DNA from 3 places in the Halomonas sp. DP1Y21-3 genome. Region 3 is predicted to be linked to each of the others. Evidence: predicted binding sites of a transcription regulator. Region 3 holds the regulator's gene; each other region holds the start of a gene.
What was found. The regulator sigma-54, encoded in region 3, starts transcription at its own class of promoters, with help from an activator protein. The targets are predictions, from matches to a motif close to TGGCACNNNNNTTGCTNT.
Positions count from the first base shown of each region.

Region 1: the regulator sigma-54 is predicted to act here: its motif matches at 7,202-7,219, upstream of speB (agmatinase).
Region 2: the regulator sigma-54 is predicted to act here: its motif matches at 4,629-4,646, upstream of urtA (urea ABC transporter substrate-binding protein).

Region 1 is NZ_JAHVJM010000007.1:82,407-92,589, reverse strand. It holds gene KUV74_RS18790 (MBL fold metallo-hydrolase) at 1-134, opposite strand, end outside; gene KUV74_RS18785 (carbon-nitrogen hydrolase family protein) at 131-907, opposite strand; gene KUV74_RS18780 (purine-cytosine permease family protein) at 911-2,236, opposite strand; gene KUV74_RS18775 (5-guanidino-2-oxopentanoate decarboxylase) at 2,376-4,016, opposite strand; gene KUV74_RS18770 (HD domain-containing protein) at 4,013-4,696, opposite strand; gene KUV74_RS18765 (YjiH family protein) at 4,710-6,095, opposite strand; gene speB (agmatinase) at 6,188-7,138, opposite strand; gene KUV74_RS18755 (sigma-54 interaction domain-containing protein) at 7,370-8,872, shown strand; gene KUV74_RS18750 (DUF805 domain-containing protein) at 8,903-9,418, opposite strand; gene KUV74_RS18745 (mechanosensitive ion channel family protein) at 9,579-10,183, opposite strand, start outside.
Region 2 is NZ_JAHVJM010000004.1:152,237-162,419, forward strand. It holds gene urtD (urea ABC transporter ATP-binding protein UrtD) at 1-235, opposite strand, end outside; gene urtC (urea ABC transporter permease subunit UrtC) at 232-1,407, opposite strand; gene urtB (urea ABC transporter permease subunit UrtB) at 1,411-3,045, opposite strand; gene urtA (urea ABC transporter substrate-binding protein) at 3,147-4,502, opposite strand; gene KUV74_RS12955 (isocitrate/isopropylmalate dehydrogenase family protein) at 4,899-5,993, opposite strand; gene KUV74_RS12960 (GNAT family N-acetyltransferase) at 6,104-6,673, opposite strand; gene KUV74_RS12965 (FMN-binding negative transcriptional regulator) at 6,888-7,556, opposite strand; gene KUV74_RS12970 (GNAT family N-acetyltransferase) at 7,618-8,079, opposite strand; gene KUV74_RS12975 (PLP-dependent aminotransferase family protein) at 8,263-9,723, shown strand; gene KUV74_RS12980 (tripartite tricarboxylate transporter permease) at 9,848-10,183, opposite strand, start outside.
Region 3 is NZ_JAHVJM010000006.1:143,250-153,432, reverse strand. It holds gene KUV74_RS17265 (ATP-binding cassette domain-containing protein) at 1-127, opposite strand, end outside; gene KUV74_RS17260 (calcium/sodium antiporter) at 377-1,327, shown strand; gene KUV74_RS17255 (KpsF/GutQ family sugar-phosphate isomerase) at 1,358-2,356, shown strand; gene KUV74_RS17250 (KdsC family phosphatase) at 2,389-2,955, shown strand; gene lptC (LPS export ABC transporter periplasmic protein LptC) at 2,952-3,527, shown strand; gene lptA (lipopolysaccharide transport periplasmic protein LptA) at 3,540-4,070, shown strand; gene lptB (LPS export ABC transporter ATP-binding protein) at 4,070-4,795, shown strand; gene KUV74_RS17230 (RNA polymerase factor sigma-54) at 5,066-6,478, shown strand; gene hpf (ribosome hibernation-promoting factor, HPF/YfiA family) at 6,638-6,946, shown strand; gene ptsN (PTS IIA-like nitrogen regulatory protein PtsN) at 6,952-7,437, shown strand; gene rapZ (RNase adapter RapZ) at 7,491-8,372, shown strand; gene KUV74_RS17210 (HPr family phosphocarrier protein) at 8,375-8,644, shown strand; gene KUV74_RS17205 (hypothetical protein) at 8,696-9,220, shown strand; gene bioA (adenosylmethionine--8-amino-7-oxononanoate transaminase) at 9,415-10,183, shown strand, end outside.

The DNA.
Region 1 (10,183 bases), on a different contig from region 3:
CCGCGAACGTGCCAGATATTGCAGCGGTAGAACGGCTTGATGGCCGGTTCGTCGATCAGGGTGATGCCGTCGGCCAGGCGCTGGGTGCGATACCAGCTGGCGGCGTCACCCCGGGGCAGGGTGAAGGTGCTCACGTGTTGCCTCCCGGCAGGGCGCGCAGGTCCTTCAGGTAGTCCTGGTGGCTGCGGCTCTCGTCGATACGCGAGTGTTCGATGTCCACCACCAGCACCCCGGCGTCGTTGCCAAGGCGCCCCAGCACCTCGCCGTCCGGTCCCGCCACCAGGCTGTTGCCACAGTAGTGCAGCTCGCCCTCGATGCCGGCGCGGTTGATGCAGGCGACGAAGCGCTGGTTGTCCAGCGCCCGGGCGCGGATCTGCAACTGCTGGCGTTCGGCGTTGGGCACCATGTTGGCGGTGGGCGAGAGGATCACCTCGGCGCCGGCCTGGGCCAGCGCTCTGGCTATCTCCGGGAACTCGTTGTCGTAGCAGATCATCAGGCCCAGGCGGCCGAGCCGGGTGTCGACCACGCACAGCTCGTCACCGGGGATGAAGTACTGATGTTCACGATCCCATAGCTGGCGCTTGTGGTAGCAGGCCAGGGTGGTGCCGGCATCGTCGATCAGCACCGCCGAGTTGGTCAGGCGGCCGTCGGCCTGGCGCTGGGCCAGGCCGAACAGCAGGTGCAGGCGATACTGGTGCGCCAATCGGGCGACCTGATCGATCAACTCGCCTTCGTCGGCCAGCTCATCGAGCCGTTCGAACACGTTGTAGCCGGTCAGCGCCAGTTCCGGCAGGGCCAGCAGCTGGGCGCCGGCGGCCACCGCCTGCTGGCACAGGCCATCGAGAGCATCGAGGTTGGCGGCGACATCCGCGTGGACGGGGTCGGTCTGGGCCAGCATCAGGCGCATGGATCAGTCTCCTTGGGCAGCGAGGCTGGAACGGGTGAACAGGGCACAGCCCAGCCAGTAGAGTCCGCCGGTGATGACGAACACCGGCAGCGAGGCACCGATGGACAGCGGTGCCACCAGGGTCCAGTAGGCCGCCAGGGCCGCACCGATCAGGTAGGCGCCGATGGCGATACCGGCGGTGGGCCGACCGAGCTGGTGCGGCGAGCGCAGCAGCTCGGCGCTATAGCCGTCACGGCCGACCAGGTAGTAGTCGACGATCATCACCGAGAAGGCCGGAATGAACAAGGCGCCGATCAGCAACAGGAAGTTCTGGAACTGGTCGAGGATACCGGGGATCAGGGCGCCAAAGACCGTCACCACGCCGATCACCAGCGCCGGCTTCCAGAAGGCCATGCCGGGGGACACGTTCATGCACGACAGGGTGGCGCTGTAGACCGCCATCACGTTGGTGGTCATCACCGAGAAGAAGATCACCAGCGCAGCGGGCAGACCAAAGCCGAAGCCGGACAGCAGCCGGGTCGGGTCGTAGGTCTGTTCCATGCCGCCGAGCACCGACAGGCCGGATACCGCGGCACCCAGCCCCATGGCGATCATCGAGGCGCAGACGTAGCCACCGTAGGTGCCGAGTACCGCGATGCGTCCGCTCTTGCAGTTGCGGTTGTAGTCGGCGGAGGTGGAAATCCACGAGAAGGCGGTGGCGACGACGATGTCGAAGGCGATGCCCAGGGTGATGCCGTTGCGGGATTCGGCGGGCATCTCGAACAGCGCACCGACCTCGTAGTGGCGGTTGAGCTGGTAGACCACGCCGGCCGCCAGCACCATCATGGCCGCCGCCGCCCAGCGCTCGATGCGCTCGATACCCAGGTGGCCGCGCAGCACGATCAGCACCACGATGGTCTCGCACAGGATCGTCATCAGCGGCAGGTTGGAGTAGCCGGTGGTGGCCTCGATGGCGTAGTCCAGGCTCATGCCGGCCAGCAGCGCCTGGATCCAGCTCCAGGCGATCAGCACCGCCATGTTGACCAGCGAAATGATCTTCGAGCCGGTGGGGCCATAGGCGCGGCGGGTCAGGGCCATCGAGGGCAGGCCGGTGCGCTGGCCCATCAGTCCTACCAGCAGCAGCGGAATGGCGCCGATCAGCGAGCCGATCAGGACCCAGGTCATGGCGACCGGGAAGCGCAGATCGGGCACCAGCAGCATGCCGGTGAGGATGGTGGTGACGACCACGTTGGCGCCGAGCCACAGGGCAAAGGTGGCCATGCCTCCCATGCTCTTGTGCTGGTGTTCATCCAGGGTGTCGTGGCCGATCAGCCGCTTGAGTGAAATCATCTAGGAAACCTTTGTGGTTATGGTTGGTAGGTACCGCAGGGGCGCGAAATTGGGAGCGCAAAACGGAGCAGATAAAAGGGGCGGACAAAAGGAGCAAAAGGGCCGGCGCCGTGGCGCCGGCAAAGGGGTCGTTGCTCGATCAGGCCACCGCGGCGTTCCATGCCGTGGCGTCGATTTCGATCAGCATCGGGCCGTCTTCGGGGCGATGGGCGATTGCCCGGGCGAGGCCGGCGGGGTTGCCGACCCGGGTCGCCGCACAGCCGAAGCCGGCCGCCAGGGTCTGGAAGTCCGGTGCCTGGATGTCCACGCCGAGGCGGGTGACGCCGGCGTTGTCCATGAAGCGGCGGATTTCCTCGTAGCCCTGGTTGTGCCACAGCAGCACGATGACCGGCAGCCTTTCCTCCACCGCACAGGCAAGCTCGGTCAGGGTGAACATCACCCCACCGTCGCCCACCAGCGCCACCACCGGCAGGTCCGGCTGGCCGAGGCTCGCGCCCATGGCCGCGGGCAGGCCGTAGCCGAGAGTGCCGTAGCCGGTGGACGCGTTGAAGAAACGGCGCGGCGCGTCCTGGCTGACCAGATGGTTGGCGGCGTAGGTGGTGGCGCAGGAATCGCCCACCAGGATCGCCCCCGGCAGGCTCTCGCGCAGGGTGTCGAACAGCGGCACATAGGGGCGGAAGGCCGGATCATCGGCCAGCGCCAGGGCGCTCAGCGCATCATGTGTACGCTTGCGGCCATCGCGCGAAAGCTGCTCACCGCCGAGGCGCTGGTCGCAGCCGGTGGCCAGCGCTTCGAGGCTGGAGGCAGCGTCGGCCACCAGTGCCAGGTCGGCATGCTGGTTGCGGGCAAGCTGCTCGGGGTCCAGGTCGATGCGAATCAGTCGACCGTCGAGGGTAAAGCCGTCGTCGAACACCACGTCATAGTCGGTCTCGCCAAGCTCGGTGCCGATGGCCAGCACCACGTCGGCTTCATGGGCAAGCTCCCGCACCGCTGGCAGCGAGGCGTTGGCGCCCAGATCCAGCGGATGGTCGCGGCCGAGCAGGCCCTTGGCGTTGATGGTGGTGACGGTGGGGGCGTCGAGGCTCTCGACCAGACGACGGGCGGCGTCCGGGGCATCGACGCAGCCGCCGCCGAGCAGCACCAGCGGGCGCTTGGCGTCGACCAGCCAGTCGAGCGCCTGCTCGAGTGCGGCGGGGGCCGGTGCGGCCTTGGCCAGCGCCGTGCGGCGCGTGCTGACAGGCTCGCTGACCGGGGCGTCGAACAGGTCGATGGGGATCTCGATATGCACCGGGCCGGGGCGGGCGCCATCGAACACGGCGAAGGCACGGGCCAGCACCTCGCCGAGGCCGTTCGGGTCGAGCAGGGTGTGGCTGAAGCGCGAGACGCCGGCCATCAGCTCGCGTTGGCCGGGGAGTTCGTGCAGCCGGCCCTGGCCGCGTCCCAGGGTGTCGCGGCGGTTGACGCTGGAGATCACCAGCATCGGCACCGAGTCGGCCAGGGCCTGGCCCATGGCGGTGGCGATATTGGTCATGCCGGGGCCGGTGATGATGAAGCACACGCCGGGCTTGCCGGTGGTGCGGGCGTAGCCGTCGGCCATGAAGCCGGCGCCCTGTTCGTGGCGCGGGGTGACGTGGCGGATGCCACTGCCCTGGTGGTCGTGTCCATTGCCGCCTTCGAGGCCACGATAGAGCTCGATGGTGTGGACGCCGGGGATACCGAAGACGGTGTCCACGTCGTAGGTGTCACGCAGCAGACGGATCAGCAGTTCAGCGCAGGTCATGCGGTACTTCCTTGAGACGGATCAGGGGCTTGAGACGGGCCAGGGGCTTGAGACGGATCAGAGGCTTGAGACGAGCCAGGGGCGAGGGCGGGGTCCGGGGCCACCGAGTAGGGGGCTCTTGCAAAGATCCGCCTGACCATGGGCTCGAAGTGCGCCAGCGGCAGGGTGTCGTAGGCGGGGTCGAAGGACGGGCAGTCCCAGTCACGACAGAAGGCTTCGCAGTCGTCGAACCAGGGATGGCCGCGGAATTGCTCGCGGGCGTCCTTGTCGCCGCCGACCTTGTCCCAGTAGTAGTGCCCCTGGAAGACGTCGTGATGCTGGACGATCCAGTGGGTCTTCTCGCTGACGAAGGGTCGCAGGATCGAGGCAGCGAAGGCGGCGTGGTCGAAAAGCGCCAGTTCGTCACCGATGTCATGGACCAGGGCGGCGACGATCATCTCTTCGTCGGCGCCGGCACGCTCGGCCCGGGTCGCGCTCTGCAGGCAGTGCTCCAGCCGGGTGATCTGGTAGGGCTGGTGGCCCTCGCCCAGCCGGGCGAGGGTGTCCAGTACGCTGTCGGCGAGGCCGGCCAGGTAGTCGGCGTCGTGGGCGGCGATCACCGCCCAGTCTTCTGCCGTGCTTTGGTCGATGCGGGTGAAGGCCGCCTTGCCGGCGGCGTGAGCATCGTTTGGGTCTGTCATGTCGGCCTCCCGATCAACCCACCAGCCAGTGGGCCATGACCACGATGATGGGCAGGGTGATGGCGGTGCGCAGCAGGAAGATCACCACCAGTTCCCACAGCTTGAGCGGGATCCGTGACTTCAGCAGCAGGGCGCCGATCTCTGACATGTAGATCAACTGGGTCAGTGACAGACAGGCGATGACGAAGCGAGTCAGTTCGCTCTCGATATCGCTGGCCAGTACCGCCGGCAGGAACATGTCGGCGAAGCCCACCAGGGTCGCCGGCGCGGCGGCCTCGGCCTCGGGCAGACCCATCCACTCGAGCACCGGCACCATCGGCATGGACAGCCAGGTGAACAGCGGAGTGAACTCGGCCAGTACCAGCGCCACGGTACCGATGGCGATGACCAGCGGCAGCAGCCCGAAGAAGATGTCGGCGACGTTGAACAGTGCCAGGCGGGCGAGCTTGAGCGGGCCCGGGGCGGTCTCGGCGCGGGCCACGGCGATGCCCAGGCTGTAGCGCAACAGGCTCTGGTTGCCGGTGTTTTCTTCCTGGATCTGGCAGCCCACCGGCTCGTAGTAGGTGTTGGCCTTGCGTGACAGCGGCGGCAGGCGCGGCACGATGACAGCGGCGACCAGGCCGGCGACCACCACGGTCAGGTAGAACGGCACGAACAGGTGGTTGATGCCGATGAAGCTGGTCACCAGCAGGGCGAAGGCGATCGACACGATCGAGAAGTTGGTGGCGATGGCCGAGGCCTCGCGGGCGTTGTAGAAGCCCTGCTCGTACTGCTGGGTGGTGATCAGTACGCCGACGGTGCCGGAGCCCATCCAGGAGGCGGTGGCGTCGATGGCGCTGCGCCCGGGCAGCCCGAAGATCTTGCGAAAGGGCGTGCGCACCATGGAGCCGATGAACTCCATGAAGCCGAAGTCCACCAGGAAGGGCAGCAGGATGGCGGCGAAGAAGAAGAAGGTCAGCAGCACCGGCGCCAGGTCATTGAGCATCACCCCGCCGGTGAAGGAGGCGGTGACCATCTCCGGGCCGACCTGGAAGTAGGTCATCAGCGCGAAGGCGGCGCCGAGGGCGCGCATCACCACCCACAGCGGGGCGATGTCGAACAGCTCCTTCATCGCGCCCTGGCGGGCCCAGCCTGGTTTGGTCAGCTTGACCACCAGGGTCAGCACGATGGACAGGGTGAGCACTACGGTGGCGATGGCGGGCAGGGCGTCGCCGAGGGTGGCCTTGAGCCAGTCGGCGGCCAGACCCATGCCGATGTTGATGGTGTCACCGACCGAGAAGGGCACCAGGAACAGCAGGATGCCGATCAACGACGGGACGAGGAACTTGATCAGACCATGGGTGCTTAGCTTGCCCCCGTCGGTCGTGATCTTGTCGGCAGAATGCAGGTGGGAGGACATGGGCGATCACTCTTTGCTGTTGTAATGGTCGGCGCCCTGACGCGGGCGCCTCGTTGGCTGTCGCCAGGGCCACTCCCTGGCCCTGTGAGGATTCAGTCGCGGCGCGCGACTCCGGGGAGCACGCACAGCATTTCATAGAGCAGGGTGGCGCCCATCAGGGCGGTGTTGCCGCTGGGGTCGTAGGGCGGGGAGACTTCGACCAGGTCGCCGCCGACGATATTGAGCCCCTGGGCGCCGCGCACGATCTCCAGGCCCTGGGCCGAGGTCAGGCCGCCCATTTCCACCGTGCCGGTGCCGGGCGCCACCGACGGGTCCAGGCCATCGATGTCGAACGAGATGTACACCGGGCCATCGCCCATCTGCTCGCGCACCTCGGCCATCAGCGGCTCGAGAGACTTGTGCCAGCACTGTTCGGCCTGGACCACGCGGAAGCCCTGCTGGCGACACCAGTCGAAGTCCTCGGCGGCGTAGCCGGTGCCGCGCAGGCCGATCTGGACGACCCGGTTGGCGTCCAGCAGCCCTTCTTCCTGGGCACGGCGGAACGGGCAGCCGTGGGCCACCTCTTCACCGAACATGTGCTCGTTGACGTCGGCGTGGGCGTCGATATGGATCAGCCCGACCGGGCCATGCTTCTTGGCGATGGCGCGCAGGATCGGCCAGGTAAGGGTGTGGTCACCGCCCAGGGTCAGCGGCACGCAGTCGTGGGACAGGACGTCGTCGTAGAAGCGGCTGATGATGTCCAGGTTCTTCGGCAGGTTGAAGGTGTTGATCGGCACGTCGCCGATGTCCGCCACCTGCAGGCTGTCGAAGGGTGCAGCACGGGTGGCCATATTGTAGGGGCGCAGCATGCGCGATTCGTCGCGGATCTGGCGCGGCCCCAGTCGGGTGCCCGGGCGGTTGGAGGTGCCGATGTCCATGGGAATGCCGATAAAGGCGGCGTCCAGACCCTCGGCGCTGGTCTGGGTGGGCAGACGCATCATGGTGGCAGGGCCACCGAAGCGCGGCATCTCGTTGCCGCCGAGAGGTTGATTGAAGTCGCTCACAGGGAACTCCTGGCATCGTGGATGGGGACGGTCGCGGCCCTGGGCCTGACGGTTGTTATGGGTGATGCAGACGTCGTGCCATCTTTTAAGCATTTATACTAAAGATGTAATAGAGGTGCAGGGATTCCAAGGGAAGGTCTGCTGTGGTGATAGACGTGATCCAGAAGTGAATCGCGATCCCGACGCATCGTGATACACTTCTGAATCAATGATGCATTTATGGATCGCTGGATGAGCGACGACGACACCAAGATTCTCAAGACCATCATCGACACCGCCCACGACCACTTCTTCATCGTCGCGCCGGATGGTCGTATCCGCGACGTCAGTCCCGGGGCGGCGGCGGTCTACGGCATGTCCTGCGAAGAGCTCTGCGCCACCAGCGTGCAGCGGCTCGAGGCCGATGGCGTGCTGACCCCGTCGGTCAGCCTGGAAGTCATTCGCAGCGGGCGGCCGGCCCAGCTGGTCCAGCGCACCGGCACCGGACGCAGGGTCATCGCCCAGGCCCATCCGGTATTCGAGGGTGAGCGGCTGGTGGCGGTGGTCAGCCGCTCCATGGACTTGACCGATCTGCAGCTGCTGCAGCAGGAGTACGCGCTGTTGCAGCGCCGCTTCAGCGAGCACTTGCGCCGGGGCCATGCGCTGGAGAGCGACAGCGAAGCACTCGAGGCCGAGCTCGATGACCTGGAGGTGAAAAGCCAGCTGATGCGCGAGGTGGCGCTGCTGCTCAAGCGGGTCGCGCCCACCGACGCCACGGTCTTGATGCTGGGCGAGTCCGGGGTGGGCAAGACCGCTTTCGCCCGCCAGCTGCACCGTTGGAGTTCTCGCCGCGATGGCCCCTTTATCGACGTCAACTGCGCCGCCATCCCTGAAAGCCTGTTCGAATCGGAGATGTTCGGCCATGAAAAGGGCGCGTTTTCCGGCGCCGCGCCGGGGGGCCGCAAGGGGCTGATCGAGCAGGCCGAGGGCGGCACCCTGTTTCTCGACGAGATCGGCGAGTTGCCCCTGGCGGTGCAGACCAAGCTGCTCAAGACCATCCAGGACGGCAGTATTACCCGGCTTGGGGACAGGGCCCCGCGACGGGTCGACTTTCGCCTGGTGGTGGCCACCAATCAGGACCTGTCGGCACGGGTCGAGCAGGGCCTGTTTCGCCTGGATCTGTACTACCGGCTGAACGTGATTCCGGTCACCCTGCCGCCCCTGCGCGAGCGCCGCGAGGATATTCCCGGCCTGGTCGAGCGCCAGCTAAAGCGCCTCAATCGGCGTTATGGACGCGACAAGATGCTGGCGCGAGACGTGTGGCAGGCACTGATGGGCTGGGATTGGCCGGGCAATGTGCGTGAGTTGGAAAACACCCTGGAAAGGGCCTGGTTATCCAGTGACGATGTCATCCAGGGCGATCTGCTGGTGCCGCCCACGGGGGCCTCGTTAGGGCCGCTCGGCTCGCAGCAGCGTGAAGCGCAGCAGACGGCGGCGTCTGTCACCGGAGCCTCCGCTGCGCTGGCTGATGGCGCTACTTCACCCGCGACACTATCCGCACCAGGTGCAGCGCGACCCGAGCTGCCGCTTGCCCGGGGCGAGGGCCTGAAGGCCGCCCTGGCCCGGCGCGAGCGTGAGATCCTTGCCGACTGCTGCCGTACCCTTCCCACCACCTACGCCATCGCCGAACAGCTGGGCATCAGCCAGCCAAGCGTGGTGCGCAAGCTCAAGCAGCATGGGTTGCGGATCGGGTGACTGGTGATGAAGGGCCGAGCTCTGCGGCACTTACTGACGGAAGACGTAAAAGAACCCGACCCAGGTGGCCAGGATCAGCAGTGGCTTCAACACCAATACCGCACCGCTGGTGGAGCCCTGTTCGTCGTGCTCGGTGTCGCTGGACTCCCCGGGCTGCATGGCGAGTACCACCGTCAGCAGCAGGTTGGCGCCGGGGACCAGCAGCATCAGGCTCCACAAGCCCGCCTGGCCCAGGTCGTGCAGGCGACGAGTGCCGTGGAGCACCAAAGGCTGAAGGCTGATGACAACCCACCAGATCCCCAGCAGGCCTGCCTTGATCGTCAATGCGTCCTCGAGGGCGGGGGCGGTGATGGTGGTCGCCCACAGGGCGGCATAGTAGAACGATAGCGCCAGGGTAGCGTTGAGACAGAAGTCGAGACGACTCTCGCGCCCCGCCAGGCTGTCGAACCAGTAGCCCGGCAACACTCGCCTGAGCTCGAAGGCCTGGGGCGATGAGTGACCGGGGGCGACAGGGTCGTGAAATCCGGGAGCAGTAGGGCGATGCATCGGTATCTCGTCCTGTAGATCCAGCGTGATGCCGGTGTGCAGTTGAGGGAGACTGGTTCGATAAGCTGCGTCCTTCCGACTTGAATCCTACCCATTTTCTCCCTTGGTCTAGATAGGCGATCACGTAGTTTCTAGTACGAACCGCGTAAATAGTGCTGGTTCATAAGTCTGGTGGGCGACCTGCTTCCGAAGGATGGAAGCGTTCGGCCTCTGCCTGGTCCTTGAACACCAGAGTGCGGTAGGGGAAGGGAATCTCGATATTGGCCTCATCGAGCGCGCGCTTGATGGATGCCACCACCTGATCGCGGGAAGCGCGGATGTCGACGGGGCGGGACCCGGTCCACCAGGCCACCTCGAAGTCGATGGAACTGGCGCCGAAGGCCTTGGCGAAGACCTGCACCGCACGTACGTCGCTGCGCACCGAGTCCACCTCGGCGACCGCGCCCTGGATGATCTCGCGAGCCTGGTCCACGTCCTCGTCGTAGGCGACGCCAACGATGATGGATGTGCGCCGGATATCGCGGTTGGTGCGGACGATGACCGGCTGCTGGAACAGCAGGGCGTTGGGCACCACGATCATCTGGCCGTCGGTGCGGCGGATACGGCTGTCGCGCACCGTGATCTGCTCTACCTGACCTTCCACGTCGTTGGCCTCCAGGGCGATGTGGTCGCCGATCTGGAAGGGTTCTCGCCACAGGATCAAGAGGCCGGCGAGGAAGTTCTCGAACACGTCCTTGAAGGCGAAGCCGATGGCGATGGAACCGA
Region 2 (10,183 bases), on a different contig from region 3:
CGGTGATGATGTCCATCATGGTGGTCTTGCCAGCACCGTTGGGGCCGATGATGCAGCGCAGTTCGCCGTCGTCGATGGTCAGGTTGAGATCATTGATGGCCTTGAAGCCGTCGAAGCTCACCGACACGTCCTCGAGATAGAGGATCGGGCCGTGGCGCACGTCGACCGGCGATTGTTCCGGGACCAGGAAGTCGAAGACCCGATCGCGATCGGCCAGGCTCTGAAGAAAGCTCATGGGGTGGCCTCCCTGGGGGTTGCATCCAGCGTGTCGGTTGGCGTGTCGGGTTGCGTGTCGCTGTCATCGTCGCTGCCTTGCTGGCGAGAGCGTGACAAAAGCCCGGCGATGCCCTGGGGCAGCAGCACCGTCACCAGCACGAACAGCGCACCGAGCGCGAACAGCCAGGCCTCCGGCATCACCCCGGTGAACACGCTCTTGGCGTAGTTCACCGCCAGCGCACCGATCACCGCGCCATAGAGGGTGGCACGGCCACCCAGGGCCACCCACACCACCACCTCGATGGAGAACAGCGGCGAGAACTCGCTGGGGTTGATGATGCCAACCTGGGGCACATAGAGGGCGCCGGCGACCCCGGCCAGCATGGCCGAGACGACGAACACGAACAGCTGATAGCGCTCCACCCGGTAGCCGAGAAAGCGGGTGCGGGACTCGGCGTCGCGCACCGCCACGCAGACCCGCCCGAGCTTGCTGACCACGATGGCGCGGCACAGCAGGAAGCCCAGCGCCAGCGCCACGCCGGATGCAATGAACAGCCCCAGTCGTGTGGCGTCGGCGGACAGGTCGAAGCCCAGCAGTTCCTTGAAGTCGGTCAGGCCGTTGTTGCCGCCAAAGCCCATCTCGTTGCGGAAGAACGCCAGCATCAGCGCAAAGGTCAGCGCCTGGGTGATGATCGACAGATAGACCCCGGTGACCCGCGAACGGAACGCCAGGAAGCCGAACACCAGCGCCAGCAGGCCCGGCGCCAGCAGCACCATCACAAAGGCAAAACCGGCCATGTCGAAGCCAAGCCAGTACCAGGGCAGACTGTCCCAGTCGAGGAACACCATGAAGTCCGGCAGCAGTGGATCGCCGTAGACACCGCGGTCGCCGATCTGGCGCATCAGGTACATGCCCATGGCGTAGCCGCCGAGGGCGAAGAAGGCGCCGTGGCCCAGGCTGAGAATCCCCAGGTAACCCCAGACCAGATCCACCGCCACCGCCAGCAGCGCGTAGCACAGGTACTTGCCCAGCAAGGTAACGGTATAAGTAGAGACATGCAGCGGATGCTCCGGCGCCAGCAGCAGATTTGCCGCCACCACCAGCGCCATGGTGGCACCGAGCACCGCCAGGAAGATCAGAGTCGACCGCTCGCCAAACGGGCGAGCCAGCCATAGTCGGGATGATGGCATCGCTCAGCCCTCCGCCGCGCGGCCCTTCTGGGGAAAGAGTCCCCTCGGGCGCTTTTGAATGAACAGAATGATGAACACCAGCACCAGGATCTTGGCCAGTACCGCCCCGGCCCAGGGCTCCAGCACCTGATTGATCACCCCCAGCGAGAGCCCCGCCACCAGGGTGCCCCACAGATTGCCGACCCCGCCGAACACCACCACCATGAAGGAGTCGATGATGTAGTTCTGGCCGAGGTTGGGACCGACGTTGGTGAGCTGTGACAGCGCCACCCCGGCAAGGCCAGCCACCCCCGACCCCAGCGCGAAGGTCAGGATGTCGACGCGGGTCGCGCGAATGCCCATGGAGCGTGCCATGGCACGGTTCTGGGTTACCGCCCGTACCTCCAGTCCCAGCCGGGTGCGGCGCATCACCAGCATCAGGGCGGCAAACACCAGGATGGCGAAGCCGAGCACATAGAGGCGATTGAGGGTCAGCGACAGCGCCTCGTTGATCACCAGCGAGCCGCTCATCCACTCGGGCGTCACCACGGTACGGTTGAGCGGTGAGATCAGGGTGCGCACCAGCTGCTGCAGGATCAGGCTGACGCCGAAGGTCGCCAGCAGGGTTTCCAGCGGACGCCCCTTGAGGAACTGGATGACGCCTCGCTCGATGGCCACACCCACCAGCGCCGCCACCAGAAAGCCCGCCGGAATCGCCAGCAGCAGCGCAAGCCCCGGCTGCCCCGGCAACAGCTGCTGCATCGCCCAGGTGGTGTAGGCCCCCAGCATGATCAGCTCGCCGTGGGCCATGTTGATCACCCCCATGACGCCGAAGGTGATAGCCAGGCCGATCGCCGCCAGTACCAGCACCGAGCCCAGCGACAGGCCGAAGTAGAGCGTCTCGGCGGCGCGGTTGAGCTTGAGCGCCTGCTCGCTCTCGGCCAGCGCCGCCTGGGCGGCTTCCGCCAGCGCCACGTCGTCGCTGCGGCTGGCCTGCATCAGCGCGGCCCTGGCCTGGCCATTGAGGCTGCCGGACAGCGCCTCGACCGCCGCGACGTCCCCCTGCTCGACCCGTGCGATGGCAATGGCCTGCTCCAGGGTCGCGGCCACCTCGGGGTCGCTCTCGGCGGCGGCCAGCTCGCTCAGCGAATCGACGGCCTCGGCCTCGACCTCGCCCAGCAGATCCCGCGCCGCCGCCAGCCGCTGGGCGGGGTCGTCGACACGCAGGTCGATCAGCGCCAGGGTGCTGTCCAGATAGCCCCTGAGACTGTTGTTGATGGAGACGCGGTCGAGCTCGCGGCGCGATATTTTGCCCGCCGGTTCCAGCGTCAGGGCGTCGGCCACGGGCCAGTTGCGACCGCGATTTTCCAGTACCACGACGATAGCGCCGCTGTCCTTGACGCGGGCGAGCTTGCCCTCGGCGAAGCTCTCGAGCCAGCGCCGGGCGCGCTCGTCACCGCTCTCGGCGATGGCGTCGATGGCCGCTTCCTTGTCGCGGAAGCTGGACTCGGCCAGCGCCGACAACAGCGCCGGCCCCTGGTCGGAAGACGCGGCCTTAGAAGCGCCGGCGTCCTGAGCCCAAGCCTGGCCCAGCCCCAGGGCGACGAGGCAAAGCAGCACCAGCGCGCTCAGCCAGTGACGACCTGCAATTAAATTCATGGTGAGGTCCCTTGAGACACCCGGGTGCCGACGGCACCACGGGCAGGGTTGGCGTGATCCGGGCCGGTGCGCCGTGCACACCGGCCCCTTGTCGTTATGTTCTATTCGCTGGAGGCGACGTCTGAGCCACCACCGCAGCTACCCTGCACCACGTTGTAGTTGCCGCACTCAAGCGGAGCACGCCAGTCGCTGATCAGATCGCGGGAGCCTTCCAGATAGTCGGACCAGGCGTCGCCGGCCACGGTGGACGGGGTCTGCCACACCACCGAGAACTGGCCGTTGTCCTGGATCTCGCCGATCAGCACCGGCTTGGTGATGTGGTGGTTGGGCATCATGGTGGCGTAGCCACCGGTGAGATTGGGCACCGACACACCGATGATCGCTTCCTTGACCGCATCTACATCGGTGGTCTCGGCCTTGCGCACCGCCTCGGCCCACATGTTGAAGCCGATATAGTGGGCTTCCATGGGGTCGTTGGTGACGGCGTTGTCGTCGCCGGTGTAGTCGTACCAGGCGTCGATGAAGTCGTAGTTGACGTCTTCATCCACGCTCATGAAGTAGTTCCAGGCCGCCAGGTGGCCGACCAGCGGCGCGGTGTCGAGACCGGACAGCTCCTGCTCGCCCACCGAGAAGGCCACCACCGGGATGTCCGAGGCCTCGACGCCCTGGTTGGCCAGCTCCCGGTAGAAGGGCACGTTGGCGTCGCCATTGATGGTGGAGACCACCGCCGTCTTCTTGCCGGCACCACCGAACTGCTTGATCTCGGAGACGATGTTCTGCCAGTCGGAATGACCGAAGGGGGTGTAGTTGACCATGATGTCCTCGTCGGCCACGCCCTGTGATTTCAGGTAGGCTTCGAGGATCTTGTTGGTCGTGCGCGGATAGACATAGTCGGTACCGGCCAGCACCCAGCGCTCAACACCGACCTCGTTCATCAGGTAGTCCACCGCAGGAATCGCCTGCTGGTTGGGCGCAGCGCCGGTGTAGAAGACGTTTTCGGAGGATTCCTCGCCTTCGTACTGCACCGGATAGAACAGCAGACCGTTGAGCTCCTCGACCACCGGCAGCACCGACTTGCGCGACACCGAGGTCCAGTTGCCGAAGATCACGTCGACCTCTTCCTGCGCCAGCAGCTCGCGGGCCTTCTCGGCAAACAGCGGCCAGTTGGAGGCCGGGTCCACCACCACCGGCTCAAGCTCGCGGCCGAGCAGGCCACCCGCTTCGTTCTGCTGCTCGATCAGCATCAGCATGGTGTCTTTCAGGGTCGACTCGCTGATCGCCATGGTACCGGACAGGGAATGCAGGATACCGACCTTGATCGGGTCCTCCTGGGCGAGCGCCGGTGCGGCGATGGCCAGCGACAGCGTGGACACGGCCAGGCTGGCCAGCGCCTTTCTAGAAAGCGCTTTGGAACGGTGGGCACAAACCTGCGTAGAAGAGATCGAAGCGGTGGGCATGGGAAACCTCCAGGGGTTGCCTTGTCGTTGTGATGGACCATCGTCGAGAGGGAGCCAGGCGGTTCAGGTAAAACCGCTGTATCGCTCAGGCCTGACGTCTTGCGACGTCGACCTCCATCACCACTTCAAGCAAGTCCCATGCCAGCCATATAAAACATTTATAAATTCCGACATTACGTCGGCCAAGACGGGGGCTTACCCACCCCGCCTTGCGCCACAAGAGAGCATCTCGCGCCACCGGGGCGCACCAATGCACCACATGTGGTGCACTTCGCTACCCCGCCCCCTACTTCTGCACCACCACAGCGCCAAGCACCGGTGCACCCCGCAACGGCCGGCACCAGAATGGACCGCATATTACTGGCCCACTCTGTTCAATCTGCCGCGTTAGTACCATTACGCTGGCAGACGGTCGAGCTGGCGGAGCACCTGTTCGGTAAAGGCGCTGCAGCCGGTATCGCCGCCGAATTCCCGGGGCCGAGACCGGCCATCGGACAGTACGCCGTCCACCGCTTGACGCAACCGACCGGCGGCGTCAGACAAACGATCGTCGGCGTGCTCCACCGCCAGCCATTCGAGCATCATGGCCCCGGACAACAGGGTGGCGATGGGGTTGGCGGCGTCCTGCCCGGCGATATCCGGGGCGCTGCCGTGGGCCCCCTGGAACAGACCGTGGCGATCGCCCAGTTCGGCAGACGGCGACACCCCCATCCCGCCGACGGTGGCCGCCCCCAGGTCCGAGATGATGTCACCGAACAGATTCTCGGCAACGATCACGTCATAGAAGTCCGGGCGCTTGACCAGGTGCACCGTCATGGCGTCAACGTAGGCATAGTCGAGTTCGACGTCGTTGAACTCGGCGCCTACCTCGTCGCATACCCGACGGAAGAAGGCGTAGCTTCTGAGGATGTTGGCCTTGTCGCAGACGGTGAGCCGCCGCTTGCCGTCCTTCGGTGCGCCCTGACGTCGCCGTGACAGCTCCAGGGCGAAGCGCGCGACTCGCTCGGTGCCCTTGCGGGTGATCACCAGGCTGTCGCTGGCCATCTCGTCTCGCAGCACCACCCCGGCGCCGCGGCTGGCGTAGAGGCCTTCGGTGTTCTCGCGCACGATGACATAGTCGATGGTACCGGGCTGATGGTGTCTCAGCGGCGACTCGACCCCGGGCAGCAGGCGGATCGGACGCACGTTAGCGTAAAGGTCCAGTCCGAAGCGCAGCTTGAGGTGCAGGTCGTTGCCCACCTCGGTACCGTCGTCGTAGGTCACCCCCGGCAGCCCGGCGGCTCCATGCAGGATGGCGTGACTGGCCCGACAGGCGTCCAGCGTCGACTGGGGCAGCACCTCGCCGGTCTTGTCATAGTGCCCCGCTCCACCGTCGAGCCAGTCGAAACGCAGCACGTCGCTACCCAGCAGCGCTTGCAGTACCTGCACCGTGGCGCCCGCCACCTCCGGGCCAATACCGTCACCAGCGATGGTGGCAATTCGATAACTCACAGAGATTCCCTCGTCTTGTTGTTGTCCATTGATGGTGGCCTCGCAGTATCGTGGTGCAGCGATGTTCTATCCATGGGACCTTATGGTCGATGGCGATGGCGATGGCTACGTCAGAGATCACGCCGCATGATCAGATCCCTGTCCACCACATCGCCCATCTGAAAACTGTGGGTGCCTACCTCGACAAAGCCCCGGGAGCGATAGAAGGCGATGGCGGGATGATTGTTTTCCCACACGCCCAGCCAGACGAAAGCCCTGGCCTGTTCTCGCGCCTCGGTGATGGCCTTGTCGTACAGCATCTTGCCAAGCCCTCGGCCCTGGGCCTCGGCCAGCAGACAGATGCGCTCGATCTCGAGACCATTGTGCTCGCTCAGATCGGTCTGGGCCTCCCCCCAGTTGAGCTTGAGATAGCCGACCGCTACGGGCCCCTTGGCAACGCCCTCGCGCTCCTTTCCCGCTTCACCCGTCTCGCTGCGGCCGGCCTCTTCCAGCAGCCAGAATCGCGACTGTGGGCAGGCCAACTCGCGCTGCACCCTTCCCAGGTCAAAGGCATCACTCAGATAGCGCTCCATGGTCGCCTTGGAGTAAAAGTCGACAAAGGTCTGGTAAAAGGTGCGGCGCCCCAGGGCGGCCAGCGTTTCGGCGTCCTCCAGCGTTGCCTGCCTCAGGCAGTCATTCATCTCGCGTCCTTACTCCATCGTTGTTCATACCCGCACGCAGGATCGTCGTCATGGGTCGCCACTGAGCACGGCGGCGGCGTGGTCAGCAAGCCCATCCCCTCGAAGGCCTTCGCGGATGCCCTCGCGTTCTTCCTGGGCTTGTGCTGCCGGGCTTGTACTAGTCAGCCAAGTGCTTGCCCACCAGTCGCCCGATCTCGAATGCCAGTCCAAGGGGTCAATCGCCTTCGTACCTTGGCGCTGGATCATCTCCACACAGCACGGCAGCGTCACAAGCCGAACGCCCATCCTCTCGAAGGCCTTCGCGGATACCCTCGCGTTCTTCCAACGGCTTGTGCTGGCTGGCCTTGTGTTTGCCCACCAGGCGCGTCACCTCAAGCTCTACCCCCACAATGCCACGACGCATCCCCTCCAGGTAGTCTTCGGGGGCGTCGTCCACCGCCCAGGGCGCTTCCCGGCCCGCCTCGAAGCGATCGACCAGCGACGTCAGGTGCGAGGTGAGCCAATCGCTTTCACGCGGGAAGACGAGCCGACCATGGGCATGCACCACCTGGTAGTTCCAGGTCGGCACCACGCGACCATGGCGGCGCTTGTCGGGATACCAGCCAGGCGAAATATAGGCGTCGGGGCCATGAAAGATCGCCACCGCCTCGATCGCTGCCGCGTCTGCTCGCTCACCCTCACCCAGCCGCCAGAGGGCATTGGCTCGGGCGATATGGCCACGCAGCACCAGCGCGCCCTGTGCCGTCTGCTCGACCATCAGGGGCAGGTGGTCGATACACACCCCCTGGTCACCGTCGGTGACCAGGGTCGCAAAGGGATAGGCTCGGACCACCGCCATCATGGCGTCTTCGTCGGTCATGGCGAAGTGTCTTGGCTGATACAAGGGTCACGCGCTCCTTCAGAGTGGTTGGCATCCATCAATGTTGACTGCGAGAAGTAGAAGTTTATGTGCCCGCAGGGTCATCCAGGTTCAGGGTATAGGCGTAGAAGGCGTCGTTGCGTTGCCAGTTAAGTGACTCATACAGCGCCTGGGCGGTGTGGTTGTGGGTCTGGGTATTAAGCGTCAACTGGCCCACGCCCTGCTCCCTCGCCAGGTTCGCGGCGGCCTCCATCAGCTCACGGCCGATCCCCTTGCCACGCGCCTCGGGCGCCACGAACAGGTCGGCCAGGGTCCAGCGCGGTCCCACCCGTACCGTGGATAGCGTCGGATAGAGCTGAACGAAGCCTTCGAGCACACCCTCGTTGTCGCTGACCAGCAGGCGCGAGTCGGCGAGCACGAGGCGCGTCTGGAGAAAGTCGCGGGCAGCCTGGATGTCGCTTTCCTGTGAATAGAACACCCGGTAGCCATCGAGCAGCTCACTCAGGGGTTGTAGATCGGCGATACAGGCAGGACGAACATGGTTCATGAGTCACCTTTCACATTGGCGGTCGTGTGCGCCGGCTGGCCAGAGGCGCACCGGCTCGTCGGGATGACAGGCACCCAGTCTTGCGCAATAGTGGTCCCACCATAAGAACCAATACTGTCCAGAAAAGGGGAACCAGTGCCCAGCCTTCACCGTCACGCCGAATGGATCACCGAAGCGCTGGCCATGCGCCTGGCGCCACCCGCCGCCGAACCCCCGTCGGGTTCGCTGTCCCAGCGCCTGTACGCGGCCCTGCGCGAGTGGATACAGCAAGGTAGCTTGCCCGCCGCCAGCGCCCTGCCCTCGTCTCGACGGCTGGCCGCGGACCTCGGCATCGGCCGCAACACGGTGCTTGCCGCCATGGACCGCCTGGTGGCAGAAGGCTTCGTCGAGGCGCGCCCGGGGGCCGGGCTATTCGTGGCGTCTTTGGCGCTGCCCGAACCCAGCCCGTTGCCCGGCGCCCCCATCCAGGCGAGCCGCTGGCATTCTCGGCGAGGTCAGCGCCTGCTGGAGAGCTGCGGCGAGATGGAGGGCTCCCGGGATGCCTTCGCCCCGGGCGTCCCCGCCCTCGATCTGTTCCCGCGCGAGGCGTGGCAGCGCCTGCTACGGCGCCATCGCCACCAGGCCAGCCTGGATGCCTTCGGCTACGCCACCAGCGGCGGGCATCACGCCCTCAAGACGGCGCTGTGTGACTACCTGCGTCTATCGCGCTCGGTCAATTGCCAACCACATCAGATCCTGATTACCCAGGGCGCCCAGCAGGGCTTCGAGCTGATCGCCCGCCTGCTGGCCGACCCCGGTGACAGCGTCTGGGTCGAGGATCCCGGCTATGCCGGTGCCAAGGCCTGCTTCAACATGGCCGGGCTAACGCCCGTCCCGGTACCGGTGGACGCACAGGGCATGCAGCCTGAGGCTCTCGCCCCGGATAGCCCGCCACCTCGACTGATCTATGTCACCCCCTCGCATCAGTACCCCTGCGGCGTGACGATGCCGGTGGCACGGCGTCTCGCCCTGCTCGACTTCGCCCGCCACCACGGCGCGCTGATCATCGAGGACGACTACGACAGCGAATTTCGCTATACCACTGCGCCGGTGGCCTCCCTCCAGGGGCTGGCCGGGGGCGGTCCGGTGCTCTACGTCGGCACCTTCAGCAAGGTGCTCTACCCGGGCCTCAGGCTCGGCTACCTGGTACTTCCCGAGGCCCTGGTGGACGACTTTCGCCGCGCCAACGCGCGACTGCATCGGGAAGGCCAGTACGTCTCCCAGTCAGCGCTGGCAGACTTTATCGTCGAGGGACACTTCTCTCGCCACATCGCGCGCATGCGCCACTGCTATCGACAGCGTCAAGCCTGTCTAAGGGAGGCCCTGGCGCCTGCCGTAGAGCAAGGACTTGAACTGTCGGCCGGCCAGGCCGGCATGCACCTGGTGGCAAGGCTCGCCTCACTGAAACAGGAGCAACGCCTGATCGAGCGCGGACGGCGCGAAGGCGTCACCCTGTCGCCGCTATCGGGTCACTACCTGGCGCCTGATGCCATGCCTGGGCTGGTGCTGGGCTACGCCGGCTCGACACCGGGGCGGATCGCCGAGGCCGGCGGCTGGCTGGCCAGGACCTGGATCGATGACCGACAACACCAGCCGGCGGGCTGATATGCCTCCGCATACGCCCGCTCGGTCATGATGCACACAAAAAAAGGGCGCCCCATCGGGGCGCCCAAGGTCGTTAGTCGAGTCGAGCCCGAAGGCCTTCGTCAACCACCGGGAGCGGGGTCGCTCAATCGCCCGGTGTGGTGTGGCCGGTCTGAACCTCCATGCGCTTTCTCAGGATCGGGCCGACGATGTACGGCAGGATCAGGCCGAGACCGGCGAACAGCCACAGGCCGATGGCCAGGCCGCTGTCCCACAGGATCGTCCAGTCGCCGTCGGAGATGTCCATGGCGTGGCGCAGGTTCTTCTCCATTTCGGGGCCAAGCAGCAGACCCAGGATCACCGGCACCAGCGGGATCTCGAGCTTCCTGAGGATGTAGCCACCGACCCCGAAGGCCACCATGAAGTACAGATCAAAGGTGGTGTTGGAGATCGAGTAGATGCCGACGAAGGCCACCATGGT
Region 3 (10,183 bases):
TGCCACTTGGCCCCATGATGGCCGTGATCTTGCCGCGGGGTATGGAGAGATCCACGCCGCGAAAGATATCCCTGTCGCCGCGCGTGAAATGCAGATTCTCCACCTCCACCAAGGAGGAAGCCGTCATCGCAGTCCCTATAGAGTCAGTATCACCGTGAACCGGCGGTTCAGACCGGACGCCCGCCCCGAATCCTCGGATTCGACGCCTGGCCAGACCTGAGCCCGAACCTTGAGAATAGAGCGCCTTGAGCCGCGCTCGGTTTTCGAACATCGTATCTTAACTCAAATGCAGCATGCCAGTGCCCCGGTTGCGCGCTTGCGCGCAGGTTTATCTAAGGGTTCAATGGGCGCCCTTTCTGCAACCAAGTCGTTCTCCATGCTGTTACCGTCTGTCGTCGTCGCCCTGGGCCTGGTGGGCCTGCTCTGGAGCGCGGATCGCTTTGTCGGCGCCGCCGCCGCCACCGCCTACCGCGCCGGCATGAGCATCATGCTGGTCGGCATGACCATCGTCTCCATCGGCACCTCTGCCCCGGAAATCGTGGTCTCGGTGATGGCCTCGCTGGATGGCGCCCCCGACCTGGCCACCGGCAATGCGCTGGGCTCCAATATCGCCAACATCGCGCTGGTACTGGGCGTGACTGCACTGGTGGTGCCGATCCCGGTGCGCTTCACCATCGTGCGCCGCGAGCTGCCACTGCTGTTGGGCGCCACCGGCCTCGCCGGCTACGCCCTGGCCGATGGCAGCCTCGAACGCCTCGACGCGGCCCTGCTGATCGCGCTGCTGGTATTCAGTCTGTGGTGGCTGTTTCGCGCCGACGAGGCCGAACAGGAGATGGCCGACGACATTCCCGGCATGGCACTGGGCAAGGCCATCGGCTGGCTGGTGCTGACCCTGGCGGTGATGATCGCCAGCTCCCGCGCCCTGGTCTGGGGCGCCACTGAGCTGGCACGCACCTTTGGCGTAAGCGAGCTGGTGATCGGTCTGACCGTCGTCGCCATCGGCACCAGCCTGCCGGAACTCGCCGCCTGCGTGGCCAGCGCGCTGAAGCGCCACCACGATCTGGCCATCGGCAACGTCATCGGCTCCAACCTGTTCAATATGCTGGCGGTACTGCCGGTACCGGCGCTGCTGGCGCCGGGAGCCACCGATCCCGCAGCCGCCGGCCGCGACTTTCCGGTAATGCTTGGCCTGACGCTGCTGCTGGCGGCGCTGCTGCTGTGGCAACGCCGAGGGCGCCTGGGGCGCTGGATCGGCGCGCTGCTGGCCTGCACCTATGCGCTTTATCTGACCTGGCTCGGCCTTTCGGTCGCGGCAGGCCCCTTGTGACAACGGCAGTAAACGGCAACAATCATGGCCATGAGCAAACACCCCTCCTCGGCGCAGACGCCGACCCTGAGCGTCCGCGATATCGCACGACGCACCCTGGAGCTGGAACGTGACGCCATCGACGCCCTGATCGGGCGTCTCGACGGCGACTTCGACCGTGCCTGCCAACTGCTGCTGGCCTGCCGCGGCCGGGTGGTCGTCACCGGCATGGGCAAGTCGGGACATGTCGGCGGCAAGATCGCCGCCACCCTGGCCAGCACCGGCACGCCGGCCTTCTTTGTCCATCCCGGCGAAGCCAGTCATGGTGACCTGGGCATGATCACGCCCGGCGACGTCGTCCTGGCACTGTCCAACTCCGGCGAAACCGCCGAGGTCACTGCCCTGCTGCCGCTGCTCAAGCGCATGGGCATTCCACTGATCAGCATGACCGGCCGAGCACAGTCGACCCTGGCCCGCCACGCCGAAGCCCATCTATACGCAGGGGTCGAGCGCGAGGCCTGCCCACTGGACCTGGCCCCGACCTCTTCGACCACCGCAGCGCTGGCGCTGGGCGACGCCCTGGCGGTGGCGCTGCTCGAGACCCGCGGCTTCACCGCCGAGGATTTCGCCCTGTCCCACCCGGGCGGCAGCCTGGGCAAGCGACTGCTGTTGACCGTGGCCGACCTGATGCATACCGGCGACCGGCTGCCCTCGGTACCGTCGGGCTCGCCGCTGCGCGACGCCCTGCTCGAGATCACCCGTCAGGGACTCGGCTTTACCTGCGTGGTGTCCCCCGACGGCACCCTGGCCGGGGTCTATACCGACGGCGACCTGCGCCGTACCCTGGATCGCCATCAGGACTTCAGCTCGCTTACCGTGGATGACGTGATGACCACCCCCGGGCGACGCATCGGCCCCGCCACCCTGGCGGCGGAAGCCGTCAAGCTGATGGAGGAAGGCCGGATCACCGCCCTGGCGGTGGTCGATGACGAGCAGCGCCCAGTCGGTGCACTGCATATGCACGACCTGCTGGCCGCCGGTGTCATCTGAGCCTCATTTATCCCTTTACAAGGAACGCCGTCATGTCTCACGAGCTTCTCGCCTCCCTCGCGCCGGAACTGGTGGAGCGCCTGCGCCACATCAAGCTGCTGGCGCTGGACGTGGACGGCGTACTGACCGATGGTCGACTGCACTTCCACGCCGACGGCTCCGAGTTGAAGGCGTTCAACACCCTGGATGGCCACGGCCTCAAGCTGGCCAAGCGCGCCGGTATCCAGGTGGCCCTGATCACCGGGCGCAGCTCCCCCATGGTCACCCAGAGAGCCAGAGCACTCGGCATCGAGCACGTACAGCAAGGGGTCGAGCGCAAGCTGCCCGCCCTTGAATCGCTGTGCGATTCGCTTGGCCTGACCCTCGACCAGGTCGCCTACTGCGGCGATGACCTGCCCGACCTTCCCTGCATCCATCGCAGTGCGGTCGGCATCACCGTGCCAGGCGCCCCCTGCTATCTTCGTCAGCACGCCGACTGGGTCACCCAGGTTGCCGGCGGACATGGCGCGGTGCGCGAGATCACCGACACCCTGCTGATGGCCCAGGGCCGCCTCGACGATATCATCGACAGCTACCTGAGCAACGGACCGCTGACATGAAACTGAGCGCACTGCGTCCAGGCTTTCGCTTCTGGCTGGTCATCCTGCTGCTGGTACTCGGTGGCGGCCTGACGTTGCTCGACCCCCGCGAGAGCAACGTCCCCGACCTGGTACCCAATGACAAGGCCGGCGAGCCCGACTACTACCTGGTGGATGCCCGCCTGACCCGCTTCGATGCCCAGGGCACCCCCCACCAGCGCATCGATACGCCACGCCTTGTGCACACACCGCTCGACGACATCACCCGGGTGGACCAGCCGGACCTTGCGCTGATCGACGACAGCGGCCGAGAGTGGATCGCCGACGCCGACAACGGTGAACTGGGTCCGGACGGCAACCCCCTGACCCTGTCGGGCGACGCCCATCTCGAGGCCCCCGCGGAGCGTTGGCAGCTTGATACCGAGGTATTGGTCTACGACAGCGACAGTGGCCATGTCTGGAGCGAAACGCCAGCCGTCCTACGCCAACCCCCTCAACAGATGCAAGGGGAGCGCTTCGACGCCTGGATCCATGACAATACCGCTCGCCTGACCGACAATGTCACCGGTCATCATCCGCCAGAGCCTCAATAAGGAGCCCCTTCCATGATGCGTCCAAGTCCCGCCCTCCTGCTTGCCCTGGCCCTTGGCCTGGCCGCCGGCGCCACCGGCAGCAGTGTCCTGGCGCTGGAGAGTGATCGCAGCGCACCGATTCAGGTGGAGGCCGACCAGCTGGATCTCGATGATCGCGCCGGTACCGCGGTCTATACCGGCGACGTGCGCATTGTGCAAGGCAGCATGATCCTCACCGGCGAACGCGTCGAGATCCAGCGCAACGACCAGGGACAACTGTCACTGGCGACCGCGACCGGCTCACGTGCCTACCTCGAGCAGAAGCCATCCCCGGAAGAACCGGTGGTCAAGGGCTGGGGCCGCAAGGTGATCTACCACGTGGCCGAACGCCGCATGGAGCTGATCGACCAGGCTGAGCTGCACAAGGCCAATGACACCTTCGACGGTGCCTATCTGGAGTACTTCCTCGATCGCCGCGTGGTCCAGGCCCGCTCCAGCGCCCAGGGCGTCCAGGGCGAGCAGCGCATTCGCATGACCCTCGAGCCGGAAAGCCAAGGAAACTGATGAAGACTCTCCACGCTCGCCATCTGGCCAAGAGCTACAAGAAGCGTCGCGTCGTCCAGGACATCAGCCTGTCGATCGAGCAGGGCAGCATCGTCGGTCTGCTGGGCCCCAACGGGGCCGGCAAGACCACCTCCTTCTACATGATCGTCGGCCTGGTCAGAGCCGACGCCGGCAGCATCAGCATCGATGATCGGGACCTGAGCCGCGCGGCCATGCACCAGCGCGCGCTGGCCGGTATCGGCTACCTGCCTCAGGAGGCTTCGATCTTTCGCAAGCTGTCGGTGGCCGACAACATCATGGCGATCCTCGAGACCCGCAAGGACCTCGACCGCGAGGGCCGAGAAGCACGTCTCGAGCAACTCCTCGAGGACTTCCACGTCAGCCATATTCGCGACAACCCCGGCATGAGCCTGTCCGGCGGGGAGCGGCGCCGAGTCGAGATCGCTCGCGCCCTGGCCACCGAGCCGGCCTTTATCCTGCTCGATGAACCCTTCGCCGGGGTCGACCCGATCTCGGTGGGCGAGATCAAGTCCATCATTCGTCAACTCAAGGCCCGCGATATCGGCGTCCTGATCACCGATCACAACGTGCGCGAGACCCTCGATATCTGCGATCGTGCCTACATCGTCGGCGACGGCCAGATCATCGCCGAGGGCAGCGCCGAGTCCATCCTCGCCAACCAGCGCGTCAAGGAGGTCTACCTGGGCGAGAACTTCCGCCTCTAGACCGCAGGGCCGCCCGACAGTCGCAGTCGCATCAAGCGGCCGCAACACTTACCAGCATCAGCATCCAACCGCCGGCCCCGAAAGGGTCGGCCTCACCTTGCACACAGGGCCTCCCTCGAAAGAAGCACCTCCCCCCCTACCAAGTTGTTCCACATCGACCTTTCCACTCCCTCCCACAGGTCAAAAAACACCAACTTGGCAAGATGCTTGCATGTCTGATGACTCGTCGTTAGGGTAAAGCCTTTCGACAACACTGGTGGATCCCGACCCATGGCCCTCAAGGCGTCACTGCAGCTGCGCATCGGTACCCAGCTGACCATGACCCCGCAACTGCAACAGGCGATCGGCCTGCTGCAGCTTTCGACTCTGGACCTGCGCCAGGAGGTCCAGCAGGCGCTGGAGGCCAACCCCATGCTCGAACTCGAGGACGAGTTCGGCGAACAGCAGACCAGGGAAGCCGTGGAAGATGACTGGGCGGATCAGATTCCCTCGGAACTCAGTGTGGACAGCGACTGGTCCGACACCTACCAGGACCTGGGCACCACCCCCGCCGGCAGTGGCGAGGCGCCGGATTTCGAGCGCCAGGCAAGCTCCCAGTCACTGCACAGCCACCTGAGCTGGCAACTGGCGATGCTCGACGTCAACGACCAGGAGCGCCTGATCGCCGAGAGCCTGCTCGACGCGGTCAACGCCGACGGCTATCTCGAGCAGACACTGGATGACATCGCCCAGGGGCTCGAGCAAGACGGTCGTCGCCCCCCTCCCCTCGCCGAGGTGGAGGCGGTGCTGGTTCGGCTGCAACAGTTCGAACCGACCGGAGTGTTCGCCCGCGACCTGCGCGAGTGTTTGATGCTGCAACTGGATAGTCTGCCTCGCGATACCGTCCTGCTGCCCCAGGCCGGACGACTGGTAAGACAGTTTCTCGAGGCACTGGCCAGCGGCGACCGACGTCTGCTGAAGCGCCGGCTAGGACTCGATGACGACCAACTCGACAGCGTCATCGAGCTGATCCGGAGCCTCGACCCACGTCCCGGCAGCCAGTTCGGTGACAGCGATAACGACTACGTCATACCCGACCTGGTGGTACGCCACACCGAAGAGGGCTGGCGTGTTGAACTCAATCCGGATGCAATGCCCCGACTGCGCATCCAGCCCGACTATGCTGCGCTGATTCGGCGCGCGGACAAGAGCCAGGACAACCAGTTCCTCAAGGACCACCTGCAGGAGGCGCGCTGGCTGATCAAGAGTCTGTCCAGCCGCAACGACACCTTGCTGAAGGTCGGCCGGGAAATCATGGTGCGTCAGATCGACTTCCTCGAGCAGGGAGAAGCGGCCATGAAACCGTTGGTGCTGGCCGATATCGCAGACAAGGTGGAGATGCACGAGTCCACCATCTCCCGCGTGACCACCCAGAAGTTCGTGCACACGCCTCGCGGCGTGTTCGAGTTGAAGTATTTTTTCTCGAGCCAGGTCGGCCAGGATGGCGACGCCCATTCCAGTACCGCCATCCGCGCCATGATCAAATCGTTGATTCAAAAGGAACCTGCCCGCAAACCTCTGTCGGACAGCAAACTGGTGGAATTGCTGGCGGAAGACGGCGTCAATGTCGCCAGACGCACCGTGGCAAAGTACCGGGAAGCCATGAATATTCCGTCTTCCAGCGAGCGCAAGCGACTGCGCTGAGGCCTTGCGCTGCGGCGTCGCTAGCCTAGTTATCGGGAAAGCGCAAGCACTTGAAATTTCGCATGACATCTGCGTCTTTCTGCGTAGCGTCGAGGGGGTTTGCAGGATCGGAAAAAGGGTTACAATCAAGCCACCACCCGAAAGAGCAAGGAGCCTGTCATGCAAGTCAACATCACCGGCCACCACGTCGAATTGACCGATCCCCTGCGTGACTACGTACAAGAGAAGCTCACCCGTGTGGAGCGCCACTACGACAACATCACCAACGTCCAGGTGACCCTCTCGGTGGAAAAGGAACGCCAGCTGGCCGCCTGCACCCTTCACGCCGCCGGTGCCGACCTGCATGCCGAAGCGCAGGACGGCGACATGTATGCCGCTATCGACGCCCTTGCCGACAAGCTGGACCGCCAGTTGGTCAAGCACAAGGAAAAATCCCAAGCCCGCGCCCAAGGCGCCGGAATTCGCTGACTCTCATGACATTGGAAGCCATTCTCCCTCCCGAGCGCACATTGTTCGATGTCCCGGGAGGCAGCAAGAAGAGGGTGCTGGAGTTTTTCAGCACCTTCATTGCGCAGAACACCCCGAGCCTGGACAGCCAGGAGGTCTTCAGTCGGCTGATCGGACGTGAGCGCCTGGGCAGTACCGGCATCGGCAATGGCGTCGCCATTCCCCATGCCCGCAACCCCCACTGCAAGGCGCCCATCTCCGGCTTCCTCAAACTCGCGGAACCTGTCGACTTCGATGCCATCGATGGTGAGCCCGTCGATCTGGTGTTCGTGCTGCTGGTACCGGAAGAGGCCGACGACGCCCATCTCGCCCTGCTCGGCCAGGTCGCCGGCGTCATGAACGACGCCGACACACGTCACCGTCTGCGCCACGCCAGCTCCCAGCGCGAGCTTCACGAGCGCCTGCAGGAAGCCATCCGCCAACAGGCGCCGGGGGACGACACTCCCTCCTGATCGCGGCCTTGCCTAGGCCATCAGCAATGGACGCCTGCCCAAGGAGACAGGACATGCAGCTCGTGATCATCAGTGGTCGCTCCGGCTCGGGAAAGTCCGTGGCCCTTCAGGCCCTGGAGGACCTGGGGTTCTACGCCATCGACAACCTTCCCGCGACCTTGCTGGGCGCCCTGGTGGACGAGCTGGAAAACGGTCATTCCCGCCGTATCGCCGTCAGCGTCGACGCCCGCAACCTGCCTGAGGCGTTGGAACGCTTCCCCGCCCAGCTGGCGTCCCTCAAGCAGAGTCCGATCGACTGCCAGGTGGTCTACCTGACCAGTGATGCGCGAATTCTGCTCGAGCGCTATTCCCACACGCGGCGCCGTCACCCCCTGACCCGTGATAGCGACATGACCCTGGCGGAAGCCATCGAGTCCGAGCAGAAGGCCCTTTCGGGTATTCGAGACCTGGCCGATCTGGTCATCGACAGCTCTCGCCTGTCGGTGCACGAACTGCGTTCGCGCATCGCCGAACAGGTCGCCGACCACCGCAGCGGCCAGTTGAGCCTGACCGTGGAGTCCTTCGGCTTCAAGCGTGGCGTGCCGCCGGATGCAGACATCGTGTTCGATGCCCGCTGTCTGCCCAACCCCTACTGGGAACCATCGCTGCGTGATGCCAATGGCTGCGATCCCAGCGTCATCGACTTCCTCGAACGCTATCAGGACGTCGCCGACATGAAGCGCGACATCCTCGGCTGGGTGCGCACCTGGCTACCGCGCTATCAGCAAAGCCAGCGCAGCTACCTCACCGTGGCGGTGGGCTGCACCGGAGGACAGCATCGTTCGGTCTACCTGGCCGAGGGAATCGCCTCGGCCCTGGCCGACCAGCATCCCCGCGTCCGTCTACGCCACCGCGAACTCGGCCAGCAACGCCGACTGGACAGCGGAGGACTCTAGGCGTGGCCCGACGCACCCTGACCCTGACCAATCGTCGCGGCCTGCATGCACGCGCCGCGACTCGCCTGGTTACCTGCTGCCAACCCTTTGACGCCACCGTCACCGTCCACCATGGCAGCCGCTCGGGTGACGCCGCCAACATCATGTCGCTGCTGATGCTGGCCGCCCCCTGCGGAACGGAACTGACCCTGGAGGCCGAAGGCAAGGACGCGGACGCGGTGCTGGACGCTCTGGAGGCACTGTTCGACGCACGCTTCGACGAAGACGCCTGACGTCTTCCCTCTCCTTGTTTTGACCGCCACCCCCTGCCTGCCAAGGACGCCATGCAACTGATCCAGACCGGCAAGTACACCGAGGTCCACTACGATCCGGACCAGGACGCCTTCATCAAGACCTTCACGCCCAAGACCAGCGATCGCTGGCGCTACCGCCTGGGCATCCGGCGCTACCCCGGCCACAATTTTCGCTATGTCGCCGGCCGACTGGAGCGACTGGGTATCGCCACACCGAAAATCCTGTCGGCAGAGCGCTATCGCCTGGTCACCGCCAACGTGCACGGCATCGCGCTTAAAAAGCTGGTCCTCGACTCTCCGGAACTGCAGAACCGCTACCTGGACATTCTCGAAGCCTTGTACCGTGACCGTATCCACTGTCGTGGCCTGCACACCGAGAACTTCCTGGTCGTCGACGGAGAGGTGATCGCCATCGATCTGGATGCCTACAAGGCGCCGCGGGTCTTCACCTATCCGCGCCGAGAGTTCATCGACTGCCTGAGTCGCTCGCTGAAAAACGACGAGGCGTTCCTGTTCGAGCGCTTTCTCGAACGTGTCGACGCCCAGCATCCCTGAGCCCAGCATCCCTGAGCCCAGCATCCCAGAGCCCAGCATCCCTTAGAAAGCACCGCTCCGCCTTGTACCCTCGCCTGCCCCGCTCTACCCCGGTTTTCCGGGTACGAGCGCTGGTGTTGGCGACGGCAGCAGCAGCGGTGGTAAACTTTTAACTCGCCACTCAGTTTACCACCAAGCGTCCTTCAGGAGCCGACATGACCTCTCCGGTGTGGCATCCCTACGCCCATCTCAAGACCCAGGCCCCTGCCCCCCGGGTAGTCGGCGGCCAGGGCACCCGCTTTACCCTGGACAGCGGCGAATCATTGCTCGACGCGACCTGCTCCTGGTGGTGCATGATCCACGGCTACGGACATCCACGGCTGGTCAAGGCGATTCAGGAGCAGGCTACCACGCTGTGTCACGTGATGCTTGGAGGACTAACCCACGATCCCGCCGACCAGCTCGCCCGGGAACTGGTTCGCGTCACGCCAGAGGGCCTCAACCACGTGTTCTTCTCCGACAGCGGCTCGGTGGGCATGGAGGTGGCGATGAAGATGGCGGTGCAGTACCACCATCTGCGCGGCCGCCCCAACAAGCACCGCATGCTGTCGCTGATGAAGGCCTACCACGGTGATACCGCCGGCTGCATGGCGGTGTGTGACCCCGAAGAGGGCATGCATTCGCTGTTTTCCGGCTTTCTTCCGAAGCACCATTTCGCCCCGGCGCCGACGGCACCCTATACGGCCACGCCAGAGCAGGTCGCCGCCGACCTCGACGCCTTGCGAGCGGTGCTGGAAGCCCACCACCACGAGATCGCCGCGCTGTTGATGGAGCCCCTGCTGCAGGCTGCCGGTGGCCTCAACATGACCTCTCCGGACTATCTGAAGGGTGCTCGCGCCTTGTGTGACGAGTTCGACGTGCTGTTGGTGTTCGACGAAGTGGCCACCGGCTTTGGCCGCACCGGGCGCATGTTCGCCGCCGACC